3 regions of the Paenarthrobacter sp. NPDC091711 genome follow, and region 3 is predicted to be linked to each of the others. Evidence: predicted binding sites of a transcription regulator. Region 3 holds the regulator's gene; each other region holds the start of a gene.
The links. The regulator HrcA, encoded in region 3, represses chaperone genes, less so after heat shock. The targets are predictions, from matches to a motif close to TTNGCACTCGNNNNNNNCGAGTGCNAA.
Positions count from the first base shown of each region.

Region 1: the regulator HrcA is predicted to act here: its motif matches at 1,125-1,151, upstream of ACIQH5_RS03550 (FmdB family zinc ribbon protein).
Region 2: the regulator HrcA is predicted to act here: its motif matches at 1,854-1,880, upstream of groES (co-chaperone GroES).

Region 1 covers NZ_JBIVTF010000002.1:48,364-53,472, reverse strand. Annotated here, with positions in the region: gene cpaB (Flp pilus assembly protein CpaB) at 1-524, opposite strand, end outside; gene ACIQH5_RS03550 (FmdB family zinc ribbon protein) at 802-1,065, opposite strand; gene ACIQH5_RS03545 (5-formyltetrahydrofolate cyclo-ligase) at 1,220-1,834, opposite strand; gene galU (UTP--glucose-1-phosphate uridylyltransferase GalU) at 1,937-2,869, shown strand; gene ACIQH5_RS03535 (GNAT family N-acetyltransferase) at 2,877-3,488, shown strand; gene ACIQH5_RS03530 (hypothetical protein) at 3,634-4,524, shown strand; gene ACIQH5_RS03525 (SDR family oxidoreductase) at 4,534-5,109, shown strand, end outside.
Region 2 covers NZ_JBIVTF010000002.1:78,549-83,657, forward strand. Annotated here, with positions in the region: gene groL (chaperonin GroEL) at 1-1,332, opposite strand, end outside; gene groES (co-chaperone GroES) at 1,417-1,713, opposite strand; gene ACIQH5_RS03650 (hypothetical protein) at 1,905-2,267, opposite strand; gene ACIQH5_RS03655 (SAM-dependent methyltransferase) at 2,335-3,564, shown strand; gene ACIQH5_RS03660 (shikimate 5-dehydrogenase) at 3,578-4,390, opposite strand; gene ykgO (type B 50S ribosomal protein L36) at 4,416-4,538, opposite strand; gene ACIQH5_RS03670 (GTP-binding protein) at 4,602-5,109, opposite strand, start outside.
Region 3 covers NZ_JBIVTF010000001.1:191,782-196,890, reverse strand. Annotated here, with positions in the region: gene ACIQH5_RS00950 (16S rRNA (uracil(1498)-N(3))-methyltransferase) at 1-694, opposite strand, end outside; gene dnaJ (molecular chaperone DnaJ) at 697-1,824, opposite strand; gene hrcA (heat-inducible transcriptional repressor HrcA) at 1,875-2,882, opposite strand; gene ACIQH5_RS00935 (DUF3097 domain-containing protein) at 3,074-3,925, shown strand; gene ACIQH5_RS00930 (DUF4870 domain-containing protein) at 4,048-4,461, shown strand; gene hemW (radical SAM family heme chaperone HemW) at 4,465-5,109, opposite strand, start outside.

The DNA of each region.
Region 1 (5,109 bases), on a different contig from region 3:
TCGGCCGCCACCACTACCAGGCCATCAGTGTCACTTGTGCCCAACCATTCACCGGGCTTGCCGCCCAGGGCTGACGTCCAGAGGACAGGTACCGGGCCTGCAAGGATCTGGCTGGGCCTTGCTTCGTCATAGGACCCCGCTGATGTGAGGACCACAGTTACGAGTTGGCCCGGGGAGAGTAGTTGGATGGAGGAGGCATCGGCCATCCTGAGGGGGACCGCTGCTGATCCCGGAGGTGATCCCGTCAGGAGGCCCGGGCCCAGCAGGCTCGACTCCGAAGGTATCTGCCCCCTGCCAAGAGGCGACGCGAGCTGACGACCAACCAAGGCGCTGACGCTGTTCGGAGATCCACTGATAGCGAGGTCGGGTGGCACTTCGATAGTGGTGAAATCAGATTCAGCAAGGCTGGTCCCCGTTGGAAGGTCACGTGCTGCCACTAGGACGCTGACGCGCTTCTCCGGCGCAGGAGTGAGTTGCTGGACTGCGATGCCCGCAGCCACACACAAGAGGAGTGCTACGGCCAAGCGTCGGTTGCGTGCAACCCAGGAGCCGAATTTTGTCCGCTGCCCCCGTTGACCAGAGCGACCTCTTGGACGATTCCCGCTCAACCGCGAATTGGCGCGGGCGCGGGAAAGGCGTGGCGTGGAGGGCGGATGGTTTAGCGGTGGCCAATTACCGGCGGGTCCTGATGAGCGTTCGGCGCGGGCGAGGAGGGCGCTGCGTGACATGTGTGGCATGTCGCCACGTTAGCCAGCTTCCAGGGTCGCAAATAGCGCCCTGATGTCCTATGTGGAAAAGCGCTTAGCTGCTCGCAGCTGCGGTTGCCGGTGCTGCTGCAGGGGCCTGCGAAGGAGCTGCAGGAGCCGCCGAAACGGTGCTGCCCTTGGCGTCACGGGAATCAGTCCGATAGAACCCGGAGCCCTTGAAAACGACGCCCACGCTGTTGAACTTCTTCCGCAGCGCGCCCTTGCACTCGGGGCATTCCGTCAAGGAGCTGTCAGAAAAGGACTGGACGATGTCAAAGGCATGGTCACAGTCTTTGCAGGCGTATGCGTATGTGGGCACTGAGTTCCTCCTTTAGGACAAAATTCAGGTCCTGTGCGCCTTTGGTGGAAAAATCCGCCTTAGCAGTCGCAGGGCCTGAGTGCCAATTCTATCATCGGTCTACGCCAGGTGTACCAGTGGTTGTGCCGGACCTCACTCGATAAGCCAGCCTGGGTCAGCCGTGCTCGGCAGCGTCGTGGAGCTGAACTACGCCGGAAGGGGTCAGCACCTGGCGCACGGGGCGATCAAATGGCTCGGCGGGTATGGAACCTGAAGGTAACAAATCGTCGTCGAACACCACCGCAATGGTGGGCGGCCGCCCGCTGGAAGCATCCAGGCCCTGGAGCAGCCGATCGTAGTAGCCGCCGCCCTGGCCGATCCGGTTGCCGTCCCGGTCCACCGCAGTGGCGGGCATGAAGATACCCGCGGCTCCGGCTACCACCGAGCTTTCAAGGCGTTCACCCTCCGGTTCATCGATGGGCGCATAGGAGGACCGCACAAAGGCCGTTTCAGGTGTCCAATACACCCAGCTCAAGAGTCGCCCCGGCTCGCAAACGGGCAGAAGAACACGGTGCCCTGCCTCGTGCAGGGACGTGATCAGGGGGATGGTGGGTGGCTCGAACGCTACGCCCAGGTACACGGCAAAGGTGGCGGAGGCGCCGGGGGAGACCATGGCTGCCCAGGCTGTCCCGTGCTGTGCAAGTGTCTCGCCTGCATGTGCCAGGTGTTCCGGCGTGAGGGTCCGCCTGTGCAGCCGCCGGCTGCTGCGTATGTCTTCCTTGGAGGCCATGAGTGTCCGATCGTGTGGTCTTCGCTTGCGGGGAGGGCAGCAGGGGGTTATCCACTCCGGAACCCAAATGTGCTACCGACGCGGCGAGGGGTTTAGCCGTTGATGTGTTCCGTCCGTTACATTAGTCCGGTGACTCTAGAAAACAACGCTGTCCGTAAGGCCGTCATTCCCGCAGCAGGCCTTGGCACCCGGTTCCTTCCCGCCACGAAGGCGATGCCGAAGGAAATGCTGCCCGTGGTGGACAAGCCTGCCATCCAGTATGTCGTCGAAGAAGCAGTCAAGGTGGGCCTGCATGACGTCCTGATGATTACAGGGCGCAGCAAGCGGGCTCTGGAAGACCACTTTGACCGTGTACCGGCTCTTGAAGCCACCTTGGCTGAGAAGGGCGATACCGCCAAGCTTGAAGCCATTCAGTCCGCCACCAACCTCGGTGATATTCACTATGTGCGCCAAGGCGACCCGAACGGCCTTGGTCACGCTGTCCTTCGTGCAAAGCAGCACGTTGGCTACGAGCCCTTCGCCGTGCTGCTTGGCGATGACTTGATCGATGCCCGCGAGGACCTTCTGAGCGAAATGATCGCCGTTCAGCAGAAGACCGGCGGTTCCGTGGTTGCCCTCATCGAGGTGGAGCCTTCCAAGATCAGCGCTTATGGCTGCGCCGATGTTGAGGATATCGGCGAGGATGGCTACGTGCGCATCAAGCAGCTCGTTGAAAAGCCCTCTCCGGAAGAGGCGCCGTCCAACCTTGCCGTGATTGGACGTTACGTCCTTCACCCGGCCGTGTTTGACGTCCTGGAGAAGACGGCCCCCGGGCGCGGTGGAGAAATCCAGCTGACTGACGCCCTTGAGGTGCTCGCTGCCGGTGAAGGCGAAGGCTACGGGGTTTACGGCGTTGTCTTCCGCGGCCGCCGCTACGACACCGGAGACAAGCTGAGCTACCTCAAGGCGTGCATCGAGCTTGCTTGCGAACGCGAAGACCTTGGTCCTGAGCTTCGTGAGTGGTTGCCCAACTTCACCGCCACACTTCCCAAATAGACACATGATGTATGGCTCTGCGATCTGGCCGGTAACGCTGGAAAGCGGAGACCTGCTGCTTCGGCCTATCCGTTACCGCGACAAGCGGGAGTGGTCCGAAGTCCGTTCGCGGAACAGCGAGTGGCTCGCGCCGTGGGAGGCGTCCAACCCTGCTCCGGGTGGACGCCTTCCCAGCTACCGCCAAATGGTGCGTTCCTTGAACGACCAAGCCCGTCAGTCAACGGCTTTGCCGTTTCTCATTGTTGAGCGAACCGCGGGCTTCCACGAGCCGCAGATCGTGGGCCAACTGACGGTCTCGTCCATCGTGTGGGGATCGGCCATGATGGCTACCCTCGGCTATTGGGTGGATAAGGACCGCGCCGGGCGTGGCATTGCGCCCACAGCGGTTGCCATGGCAACCGATCACTGCTTCCGGGTGCTGGGTCTGCACCGTATGGAAATCAACATCCGGCCAGAGAATTCGCCGAGTTTGAGGGTTGTGGAGAAGCTCGGATTCCGCGATGAAGGGTATCGGGAGCGCTACCTGCACATCAACGGCGAATGGGCGGATCACCGGTCCTTCGCGTTGACGGCCGATGAAGTGCCGGAGGGACTTCTGCGCCGATGGCTCAGGGGATAAACGGGCAGGTCATCGGCCTTTTCGTCCATATCTCCAGTCATTTGCGGACTCGCCCACGACACACCGGCCGCAATGCCGCCGCACCCGGCGATTTGCTTCTACGGTTTTGAATGTGGACTTCCCTCTCAGCAGCTCAGTGATACTCGTGGTCACTGTCGCGCTGTGGATGGTCTGGGTGGCGCCGTACGTTCTGCGGAACAGGCGGCAACAAGTCCAAACGGCCGCTGGTCCAGCAGAGGCATTTGATGACGAACCAGACGAAACGCAGGCAGGGGTGGTACTGACTTTGGCACCTCAGCAGGAGAAACCGATGGAGACCATGCACAGCAAAGCACCGGCGTCGCCCCAGGAATCCCCAGCGGCTGAGCCTGTCCTCCGGAAGGCGCCCACTACGCCGTTCACGATCCGTTATGCCCGGCTCACACTGGCCTTGGCGGGCCTTGCCCTGTTGGTCACGGCAGCGGTTTCCGGAGTTCTAAGAATTCTTGGTATCGGTTCTGTGTGGTTGCCGCTCGTGTCGCTCGTTGGGGCGGTGCTCGCCGTCGTGACTTTGCGGAAGCTCGCCCTGCGGGACCTTCGTGAACGGAGGGCTCGCCGTGCGGCGCAGGCCTCGCCCATTCCAACACCGGCGCGGTACTTGCCCAAGGAACCGGCGGCCGAAACAAAGGAAACCAAGGTTTTCGACGCCGAAGCCACTAGCCGTGAAGCTGCGCGGTTGTCCGCCGTGGAACTGCGGCAGGCAGCGCTTGCTGTTGCTGTTGCCGCGGGTGATGAATCCGCTCAGGTTGCCAGCGACTCCAAGGGTGCCAGCTGGCAGCCAGTAGAGGTACCGAAGCCCACATACGTTGCTGCCGCCAAAGCGCCGCGTCCAGCTCCTGAGCCGTTGGATCTGCCTGAGGCACCAAAGCCGGTTGGCAAGCCTGTGCTGAAGCAGAACCTTGAACAGGCTGAGGCCTCAGCTGCTGTAGTTGCAAGTGCCAAGGGCCACAGTGCCCTGAGCAACTTGGACGATGTTCTGCAGCGTCGTCGCGCCTAAGAAGAACCCATGGCAACCATGTGCGTTGCGGGCGGAACCGGCCAGGTGGGTGGTGAGGTTGTCCGGCTCGCAGTGGCAGCCGGCCACAAGGTTTCGGTCCTAAGCCGCCACGTCCCGCCTGTTGGTTCGCCCCAGCACCACGACGGCGCCACGTACTTTGCGGGCGACGTCACCACCGGAAACGGATTATCGGCCGCCATGGCGGGTGCCGACGTCGTCATTGATTGCCTTGAGGGGCAGCTCGGTAAAGCCCAAAAGCAATTCGCCGACGGCGGCGGCAGACTTCTTGCCGTCGCGCACCTGGCAGGTGTTCGCAAGGCGGTGGCACTGTCCATCATCAACTGTGACCTGGGCTCGTTCGCCTACTACGCCTCAAAGGCTGCCAAAGAACGGAAGCATGCCGAGTCTCCTCTGCAGACCGGAGTGGTCCGGGCTACCCAATTCCATGGGTTGGTAGCGACGATCTTCGCCGCTGGTGCCAAGGTGCGGCTGATGCCGACGTTCAAAGGGGTCAGCTTCCAGTCGATCTCGCCCGTGGACGTTGCCTCGGCATTGATTCAAGCAGCTTTGGATGATTCGCAGCGG
Region 2 (5,109 bases), on a different contig from region 3:
GCGGACGATGCCCACAGCAGCTGCTGCGTCACCTTCCAGCGCCTTGACGGCCGGGGACTCGTCCAGTGCCTTGAGGGCGTGGATGAGAGCGGAACCGCCACCGGAAACGATGCCTTCTTCGAGGGCTGCACGCGTGGAGGAAACGGCGTCCTCGATGCGGTGCTTCTTTTCCTTCAGCTCAACCTCGGTGGCTGCGCCAACCTTGATCACGCCGATGCCGCCGGCCAGCTTGGCCAGGCGTTCCTGCAGCTTTTCCTTGTCCCAGTCGGAGTCCGTCCGGGTGAGTTCAGCGCGCAGCTGTGCAACGCGGTCCGCAACGTCCTCAGCCGTGCCGGCACCGTCAACAATGGTGGTGTTGTCCTTGGTCACCGTGATGCGGCGGGCGGTACCAAGTACCTCCAGGCCAACAGTGTCCAGGCTCAGGCCAAGATCCGGGGAAACAACCTGGGCGCCCGTGAGCGTTGCGATGTCCTGGAGCATGGCCTTGCGGCGGTCGCCGAAGCCCGGAGCCTTGACGGCAACTACGTTGAGCGTGCCGCGGATGCGGTTGACGATCAGCGTGGACAGGGCTTCGCCTTCAATGTCTTCAGCAATGATGAAGAGCGGCTTGTTGGCCTGCAGGGCCTTCTCAAGCAGCGGCAGGAAGTCCTGCAGCGAGGAGATCTTGCCCTGGTTGATCAGGATGAGGGCGTCCTCGAGGACGGCTTCCTGGCGCTCAGCGTCGGTGACGAAGTACGGGGAAAGGTAGCCCTTGTCGAACTGCATGCCCTCGGTGAGGACCAGTTCGGTCTGGGTGGTGGAGGATTCTTCGATGGTGATGACACCATCCTTGCCAACCTTGCCGAACGCTTCGGCCAGCAGTTCGCCAACCTCGTCGCTCTGCGCGGAGATGGCTGCAACGCTGGCAACCTGGGTGCCTTCGACTTCGCGGGCATTCTCCAGGAGGCGGGCTGCGACTGCTTCAACAGAAACCTCGATGCCGCGCTTGATCTCGCCAGGAGCGGCGCCGGCAGCAACGTTGCGCAGGCCTTCCTTGACCAGGGCCTGTGCCAGCACGGTAGCCGTGGTGGTGCCGTCGCCGGCGACGTCGTTGGTCTTGGTGGCTACTTCCTTGGCCAGCTGTGCGCCAAGGTTCTCGTAGGGGTCATCAAGCTCAACTTCGCGGGCGATGGTCACGCCGTCGTTGGTGATCGTGGGAGCGCCCCACTTCTTGTCCAGCACGACGTTGCGGCCGCGCGGGCCAAGCGTCACCTTGACAGTGTTGGCGAGCTTGTCGATACCGGCCTCAAGAGACCGGCGGGCAGCATCGTTAAAAGCAAGCTGCTTTGCCATGGTTGTGTCCTTTCAAGACAGAAAACCCGCACCGCTGACGGCTGGAATGATTCCAACGCGACGGCGGTGCGGGGCTCCGGGAAGTTACTTTACGACGATCGCAAGGACGTCGCGGGCGGACAGAACGAGGTACTCGTTGCCGCCGGTCTTGACTTCGGTTCCACCGTACTTGGAGTAGATGACGACGTCGCCAACAGCTACGTCAACCGGTACGCGGTTGCCGTTGTCATCGAAGCGGCCGGGGCCGATTGCAACAACTTCGCCTTCCTGCGGCTTCTCCTGCGCGGAGTCCGGAATGACCAGGCCGGAAGCCGTGGTCTGCTCTGCTTCGAGCGGGCGAACAACAATACGATCCTCAAGAGGCTTAATCGAGACCGACACTCGGACTCTCCTTTTCATGAGCTGATTCATGGACTAAGAACTAGGGTGCCTGGGCGTTCAACCGTCGTCGCGGTGCCGGAAGACGCTTGGCGTGGTTAGCACCCTCCGGGGGAGAGTGCTAATACGACTCTATGTAAGCGTTAGCACTCGGTCAAGGTGAGTGCCAGCATTTCGTCATGGGTGAACGTCCTTCACCTGCCCGTGAGGTCGTCCAGATCGTAGTCTTCGCCGTCGTCATCCTCGTCAAGGGGAGCATTACCGCGGTTCAGGTAGAGCACCACGGCAGAGGCAACAGCCACGACGCCGGAGATCACCAGCGTGATGATTCCACCGGTCCGGGCGCCGCTGTAAAGTTCGCGGATGCCTCGCGCTTCATCGGTGGCGTCATTGACGCTCTTGCCAGCCACCGAATAGGTAGCGGCATTGAAGGAATCCAAGGCGAAGATGATGATCAGCAGGCCGATGCAGACCACCGCGATCACGACCCCCGCTATCAGGGCGGGGCGCGCGAACTTTGTCAGGGTGGAGGTGTGCGGGGCAGCGTTGTCTTCCATGAAATCAACCCTATCCGGCTGATTCGCCAGTCACACCGTCAAGCGCCGCGCCGTTAGGCTTGATCCCATGTCTCACGCACCGCAGGAACAGATCGCACCCTTGCTGACTACTGAAGGATGGGAACTTCTTGCCTCTTTGGGACCCTACCGGGAGGCCGACTCATTCAGCGTCAACGCCGACCTCCGGAAGGCGGGGCACTCCCCTGAACTCGTAGCAGCGGTCCTCACACAGTCCCGGCTTCGGACACGCGCAGAGGCAAAGTTCGGTGAGTTTGCCCGGCAGATGCTGTTCACCCAGGCCGGTTTGGAGCAGGCCACCCGCTTGAACGTCGCGGCCCGGCACGCCGAGCGTTTCGCGAAGGCCGGCATTTCCCACGTTGCAGACCTTGGTTGCGGCCTGGGTGCCGATTCCATGGCGATGGCGTCCATGGACATTTCGGTGACCGCCGTAGAGATGGACGAAACCACTGCCGCCTGCGCCACCATCAACCTCATTCCTTTTCCGCATGCCACCGTGGTCCACTCTGATGCAACAACCGTGGACCTGGAAGGGATAGACGGCGTGTGGCTGGATCCCGCCCGGCGGACCACGTCCACCTCCGGAACCAAACGGATCTGGGACCCTGAAGCCTTCTCTCCCCCGTTGTCCTTCGTGGAGCGCCTGGCGGCTACTGGCCGCGCCATCGGCGTCAAAATGGGTCCTGGCATTCCCCATGACTCCGTGCCCTCAGGCTGCGAAGCCCAGTGGGTTTCAGTAAGCGGCGACGTCACCGAAGTGACCCTGTGGTTCAACGCTGTGTCCCGCCCCGGCGTGCGCCGCGCCGCGCTGGTGATCGGCAGTCAGGGCGCGGCTGAAATCACCAGCAGCGCAGATTTCGACGGCGGCCCGGTAGCCGCCGTCGGGCCTGTTGAGGGTTTCCTCTACGAACCGGACGGTGCGGTGATCCGCGCAGGGCTGGTGGCCGACGTCGCCGAACGGCTGGGTGGGCATCTGGTGGATGAGCACATCGCTTACATTTGCGCTCCGGAACTGCAGGACACACCCTTCGCCCGGGCCTACAAGGTCCTTGATGTCATGCCGTACAACGTCAAGGCCCTCAAGGCCTGGGTGAAGACAAACGGCATCACAGTACTGGACATCAAGAAGCGCGGCACGGCGGTAACCCCGGAAGAGCTGCGGAAGCAGTTGCTTCCCGCCAAACCGGCAAAGGGCAAGGACGCAAAAACAGCCACCCTGGTCCTCACCCGGATTGGCGAGGAGAGAGTGGCTGTTGTTGTGGAGCCTGTGACGTTCTAACGCGCTCCTGCCGTCAGCGACGCGAGAATTCCGACGCTTCGCGGACCTGCCCCGCTGTGGGGCGCACGCCCGTGTAGAGGACGAACTGCTCTTCCGCCTGGATGGCAATGACCTCAGCGCCCGTGATCACCTTCTTGTCAGCCTTACGGGCAGCACTGATGAGTGGTGTCTCGGACGGCAAGGCAACGACGTCGAACACCACCCGTGCGGCGGCGATTGTGGCGTCGTCGAACGACTGGGCCGTTTCGTCCGCGCCCGCCATTCCCAGCGGAGTGACATTGATGATGAGGTCCGCGGTGGAACCGTTGACGTCGTTCTGCCATGCGAAACCGTAGAGATCGGCAAGGGCACGGCCGGTGTCCTCGTTGCGGGCCACGATGGTGACAGCGGTGAACCCGGCGTCCCGCAGGGCTGCGGCGACAGCCTTGGCCATGCCGCCTGCACCACGGAGCAGCACGGTGTGGCCGCTGGGAACCTGATGGTCCTTCAAGAGCCGGGCGATGGCGATGTAGTCGGTGTTGTAGGCCGTGAGGACGCCGTTGTTGTTGACGATGGTGTTGACCGAATCAATGGCCTTGGCCGACGGGTCCATCACGTCAACCAGGGGGATGACTGCTTCCTTGTACGGCATGGACACCGCGGCGCCCCGGATCGGGAGGCCGCGGATGCCCGCCACCGCAAGGGTGATGTCAGCAGGGGCGAATGCCTTGTAGACAAAGTTCAAGCCGAGCAGATCGTACAGGTAGTTGTGGAACCGGGTACCGATGTTGCTGGGCCGGGCCGCGAGCGAAATGCACAGGGACATGTCTTTGTTCAGGATTGGCATTCCCCCATTAAACAACGGCCCGTGCTCAGCCTTGCCGCGCCTTCATTCGCGGGTTGTTCTTGTTGATGACGAACGTGCGTCCGCGCCGGCGCACAATCTGGGCGCCGGGGATCTTCTTGAGCGCACGCAGCGAATTCCTGACTTTCATGGTGTTTCTCCTTTTAGTTGGGTGTTAGGCCTGATTGTTGTTGCTGGTCTGGTTGTTGCTGGCTTAGAGGGCGTCGTTAAGTTCCAGGGGGTCGTCCCAGACGCCGAAATTCTGTTCCATCTCTGCTTCCGTCAGCTGGCAACCTTCCAGCAGATCACTGATTTCCTGCGGGTCAATATCCTCGGACCGTCCAGTGATGGCCAGGACAGTTCCGCGGTCGCCATGGCTGGGGTGCCAGTCAAGAAGGGAGTCGACGTCGGCACCCGCAGTTCCAGGGCGTGCAAGGCCGGGCGCTGATTCAGCGGAATCAGCCAACCATTTTCCGGTGCTTTCAAGCCACACCCGCGGCCCGATTCCCTGGACGGCGATCCGCGTTTTCGGTGCCGATGCGATCCAGAGGCGGCCACGCAGCCAGTGCGTGCCCACAGCCAGGTGCGGCAGCGCATCTCGGAAACGCCCGGGGTGTAGTGGCCGACCCGCTTTGTGGAGCACCGTCCGGAAGGAACCTGGCGTCTCGCTAACAGGAACACGTACGACGCCGGGGCGGTTGCGGGCCGCCGCTTCGGCATCA
Region 3 (5,109 bases):
GAAGCGCCGTTACGGCTCCTGCGTCGCTGAGCCGCGTTACCTCGCGTGGTGAGATTCCACCCTCGGGCCCAACGATCAAGAGGACCTCGCGAGGGGTCCCATCCTCTCCAGTCCGGACCGCAACTGACTCTTCAAGGACAGTCCGCAGGGGGTTCTTGGCGTCTTCATGCAGGATGATGGCCACATCAGCGGCCGCGACGGCCTTCGCCAAAGCGCCTGTGTCCACTATGGACCGCACCTCAGGAATCCAAGCACGCCTGGCCTGTTTGGCGGCCGCAGTGACCACCGACTGCCATTTCGCATGCGCTTTAGCGGCCCGATCGCCTTTCCAACGCACGATCGCCCGCTCGGACTGCCACGGAATGACGGCGTCTATTCCGAGCTCCGTGGCAGTCTCGATGGCAAGTTCATCCCGATCGCCCTTAGCAAGGGCCTGAACCAGCACCAGGCGGACCTCCGGCTGGTGCTCGAGGAATACCTCGGATGCCTCCACTGTGAGGGTGCCGGAACCGGCGTCAACCACAGTGCCAGTCAACCGCATGCCCGAACCGTCAGCGATATCCACGGGCTCCCCCACGGCCAATCGCTTGACGGTGACGGCATGCCGGGCCTCAGCACCTTCCAACACAAACGTGGCCCCGGGGATCAGCTGGTCAAGGCTTCCCGCCGGTGTAAAGAAAACCGGATTGCTCACCGCTACAGGTTACCGAGCTTGTCCCGAAGCTTCGCGAACATTCCGCCGCTTGCAACAAGCTTTCCCTCGGTAAACTGCTCACCGCGCAGCTTGGCGAGCTGCTGCAGGAGTTCCTCCTGGGCGGGGTCGAGCTTGGTTGGGGTCTCCACGTGCAAGTGCACCTTGAGGTCGCCGCGTCCATACCCCCGGAGGTGCGTAACACCCAAGCCGCGCAGGGTAATGATTTCTCCGGATTGGGTACCGGCCTTCACGTCCAGGTGCTGTGCGCCGTCGAAAGTGTCCAACTGCAGTTCCGTGCCCAGTGCCGCCGCGGTCATGGGCACGCTCAGCGTGGCGTGGAGGTCGTCACCTTCACGCATGAACATGGAGTCGTTGTTGACCCGGATCTCCACATAGAGATCGCCTGCGGGGCCGCCTGCGGGTCCTGCTTCACCCTGCCCGGACAGCTGGATGCGTGTACCAGTGGCAACGCCGGCGGGGACCTTGATGGTGAGGGAACGGCGGCTGCGGATGCGGCCCTGTCCATTGCACTCGTTGCAGGGGTCCTTGATGACCGTGCCGAAGCCTTCACAGGATCCGCAAGGGGCAGCGGTCATAACCTGGCCGAGGATGGAACGGACAGCGCGCTGGACCTGGCCGCTGCCACCGCAAATGTCGCAGCGTTCCGGGTGGGTGCCCGGGCGGCAGCAACTGCCATCGCAGGTGGGGCAGATCACGGCAGTGTCCACTTCGAGCTTCCTGTTGACGCCGAACACGGCGTCCTTCAAGTCGATGCGGACGCTGATCAGCGCGTCCTGGCCGCGACGGACACGGGAGGCTGGTCCACCGTGGCCGCCGCCTCCACCAAAGAAGGTGTCGAAGATGTCCTGGAACGCGAAACCCTGGCCGGCGTAACCTCCACCGAAACCGTTGTCCGTGCCGTTCTCATTGCCCGTGGCATCGTAAACGCGCCGCTTCTGGGGATCAGACAGCACCTCGTAGGCGTGCGTCACGGCCTTGAACTGTTCCGCGACATCTTCACCGGGGTTTACGTCAGGGTGCAGTTTCCGCGCCAACTTGCGGTACGCCTTTTTGATCTCTTCCCCGGTGGCTTCCGGCGAGACTCCCAAAACGTCATAGTGGCTGCTCAAAGTCGGTATCTCTTCCTTGTTGTACTGCGGATGTTTCCTCGGACCGGCGTTCAGCCGCCGAGAATGCGGGAAAGGTAACGGGCCACGGCGCGAACGGCTGCCATGGTGGTGGGATAGTCCATGCGGGTGGGGCCAAGAATTCCCACTTTGGCACCGGAGCCGTAGCCCGTAGCCACGACGGAGGCCTCCGCCAAGCCGTCGTATGGGTTCTCACGTCCAATGCTCACGGTGACGCCGCGGGGATCATCCCCCATGTCAGACAACAACCGGAGCATCACAACTTGTTCCTCAAGTGCTTCCAGCACCGGTCCGATGCTCAGGGGGAAATCCACGTTGGAGCGGGCCAGATTTGCCGTTCCCGCCATCAGGATTCGCTCTTCCCGGCTGGTGTCACTCAGCGATTGGAGCCCCTGGGCCAACGTCTGCGCCAGGCTGCGCAGTTCCGGCGGACACAGGGCAACAACGGAGGGAAGCACTTGTGGCAAAAGAGCCAATTGGGTGCCGGCAATGTTGCCAAGGAAGCGGGACCTGAGGAGCATCAAGGCCTCATTGCTGACGTCTGAGCCAGCGTCGATAACCTTCTGACCAACACTGCCGGTGTCCGCGATCAGGACCACCAAGATCTGTTGAGGGGCCAACTGGACGAATTCCACGTGCCGGACCAAAGCGCGGTTGGAATGCGGGTACTGCACGACGGCGACCTGATTGGTCAGTTGCGACAGGAGCCTTACGGTCCGCTCCAGAATGTCATCAACATCATCCGGGCCCTCAAGCAACGAATGGATGGCCCTGCGTTCGGCCGCGGAGAGAGGTTTGACCTGCGAAATGCGGTCAACGAATAAGCGGTAGCCCTTGTCGGTGGGGATTCGCCCTGCGCTGGTGTGAGGCGCCGCGATCAGGCCTTCCTCTTCCAGGACGGCCATGTCATTCCTGATGGTGGCGCTGGAAACGCCAAGATGGTGCCGCTCCACGAGGGCCTTCGACCCCACAGGTTCCCTGGAATGTACGTAATCCTCAACGATGGCACGCAGCACTTCGAGCTTGCGCGGCTCACTCATAGCACCACCTCCTGACGACTGCCATGGTCGCTTCGACCGGTCAACGCGGGATCTCAATCGGACTCCACACTTAGCACTCAACATGCCCAAGTGCTAACAAGTCTAGTATGAGCCACCCCGTTGTTAGCATTGAAACCTGCCGCGGCCGGCTTCGGCCCGCACCACAAACCAGCACAAAAGGTAGGAATCCCTTGGCTTTGAACAATTGGGGTCCGCAGGATCTGTCCGCTCCGGCCAAAAAGCAGCTGCCGGAAGTCGCCGTCCAACGTGGAATGGTCCTCGAGGACGTGCAGTCGGGCTGGGTGGGCGAAGTCACGCGTGTAGAGAAATCGGGCGGCATGCACGTGGTGACCCTCGAAGACCGGCGGGGCAAGACCAAGTCATTCCAACTGGGATTTGGCTTCCTGCTTGAAGGGCAGGCCATACGGTTGATGCCTCCCGCCCCACGCGCTGCCGCGTCCGCCGTTCCGTCCGGCCGGACGGCTTCAGGATCCGTGAGGGTCCAGGGGCAACGGGCACAGGTAGCCAAGGCCAGCCGCATCTGGGTGGAAGGAAAGCACGACGCCGAGCTCGTCGAGAAAGTTTGGGGAGACGACCTCCGGGTGGAGGGCATCGTGGTGGAGCCACTGCATGGCGTTGATGATCTGAAGTCCGCCATCGCCGATTTCAATCCCGGCTCAGGGCGCAGGCTTGGCATCCTCGTAGATCATCTTGTCCCCGGTTCCAAAGAGTCCCGCATCGCCGCCGACGCCATGACAGTGCCGGGGGCTGCAGGAAACGTCCTCATTGTTGGACACCCCTACGTGGATGTCTGGCAGGCAATCCGGCCCAAAGTCCTGGGCATTGACGCATGGCCCGCCGTGCCTCGAGGAATCGATTGGAAGACGGGAATCCTCAGGGCCTTCGGCTGGCCTCACGAAACCGCAGAGGACGTAGGCTTGGGCTGGCAACGGCTCCTGGGGGCAGTCCGCACGTACGCAGACCTCGAGGCATCACTGTTGGGCCGCGTCGAAGAAGTCATTGATTTCCTGACTGTTCCTTGAGGCGAAGACCCTCCGGTATCAGCAAGTACCGTGTCAACGGGGCGTTTGTCCCGGGAAGAGCGTTGGGGCCGGTATTCTGGGACAGCAACACCGCAGCATCTTTACAGCAAAGGGAAGACACCGTGGCAGATAACGCTCCTGAAGAACCGGGCAGCGCCGCAGGCCGGCCCCAGTACCACGGCGCGCCTGCCAACGCACTACCGTTGACGGCCGGCGAGGACAGGCAATGGGCCACTCTGGCCCACTTTGGCGGCATCCTGGGGTGCCTGCCGTCCCTTTTGATCTACTTGATTTTCAAGGATCGCGGACCGTTCACAGCGCAGGAATCCAAAGAAGCACTGAACTTCACGTTGCCTCCCACCATTGCCGCCGTGCTGGCAAACATCCTGGTTTTGCTGCCTGTTGTTGGCAACATCTTCGCCGTCATCGCTACCGCAATCTGGGTGGCCCTGACGTGCTTCTCCGTTTCGGCGGGCATCCGCGTAAACCACGGGCAGCCTCACCGCTATAAAATCAACCTCCGCTGGATTAAGTAGCGGTCAGTCGGGCAGGAGCCTTCGGACTACGGCGTCAGCCAGGAGCCGACCCTTCAGCGTCAGGACGAGCCTGCCCTTGAACGCCTGTACAGGGTCCACCAGTTGGTCGGCAATGAGCCCGGCTACCGCGTGCCGTCCGATCGCGCCCAAAGCACCCACGGACAATCCTGTGCCAAGCCGGGCTTCAAGCATGATCCGCTCGACTTCCCGGGTTTCGGCGTCGAGAGTTTCCCGCCCGGCAGCCGGAGAGCTTCCACTTCCAAGCCTTGAGGCGTACGCCGTGGGGTGCTTGACGTTCCACCAGCGGACGCCTCCCACGTGCGAGTGCGCGCCCGGCCCGATGCCCCACCAGTCATCTCCCCGCCAGTAGGCAAGATTGTGCCGGCAAGCCTGCTCCGGCGTACGTGACCAATTGCTGACCTCATACCAGGTCAAGCCCGCTGCGGAGATCAATGAGTCTGCCAGCTCGTACTTGGCGGCGTGGTCGTCGTCGTCAATGCCGGGTACCTCACCGCGACGTATCTGGGCGGCAAGTTTGGTGCCCTCCTCCACGATCAACGCGTAGGCACTGATGTGGTCAGGTTGGTAGGACAACGCCGTTTCGAGTGACAGCTGCCAGTCAGCCATGGACTCTCCGGGTGTGCCGTA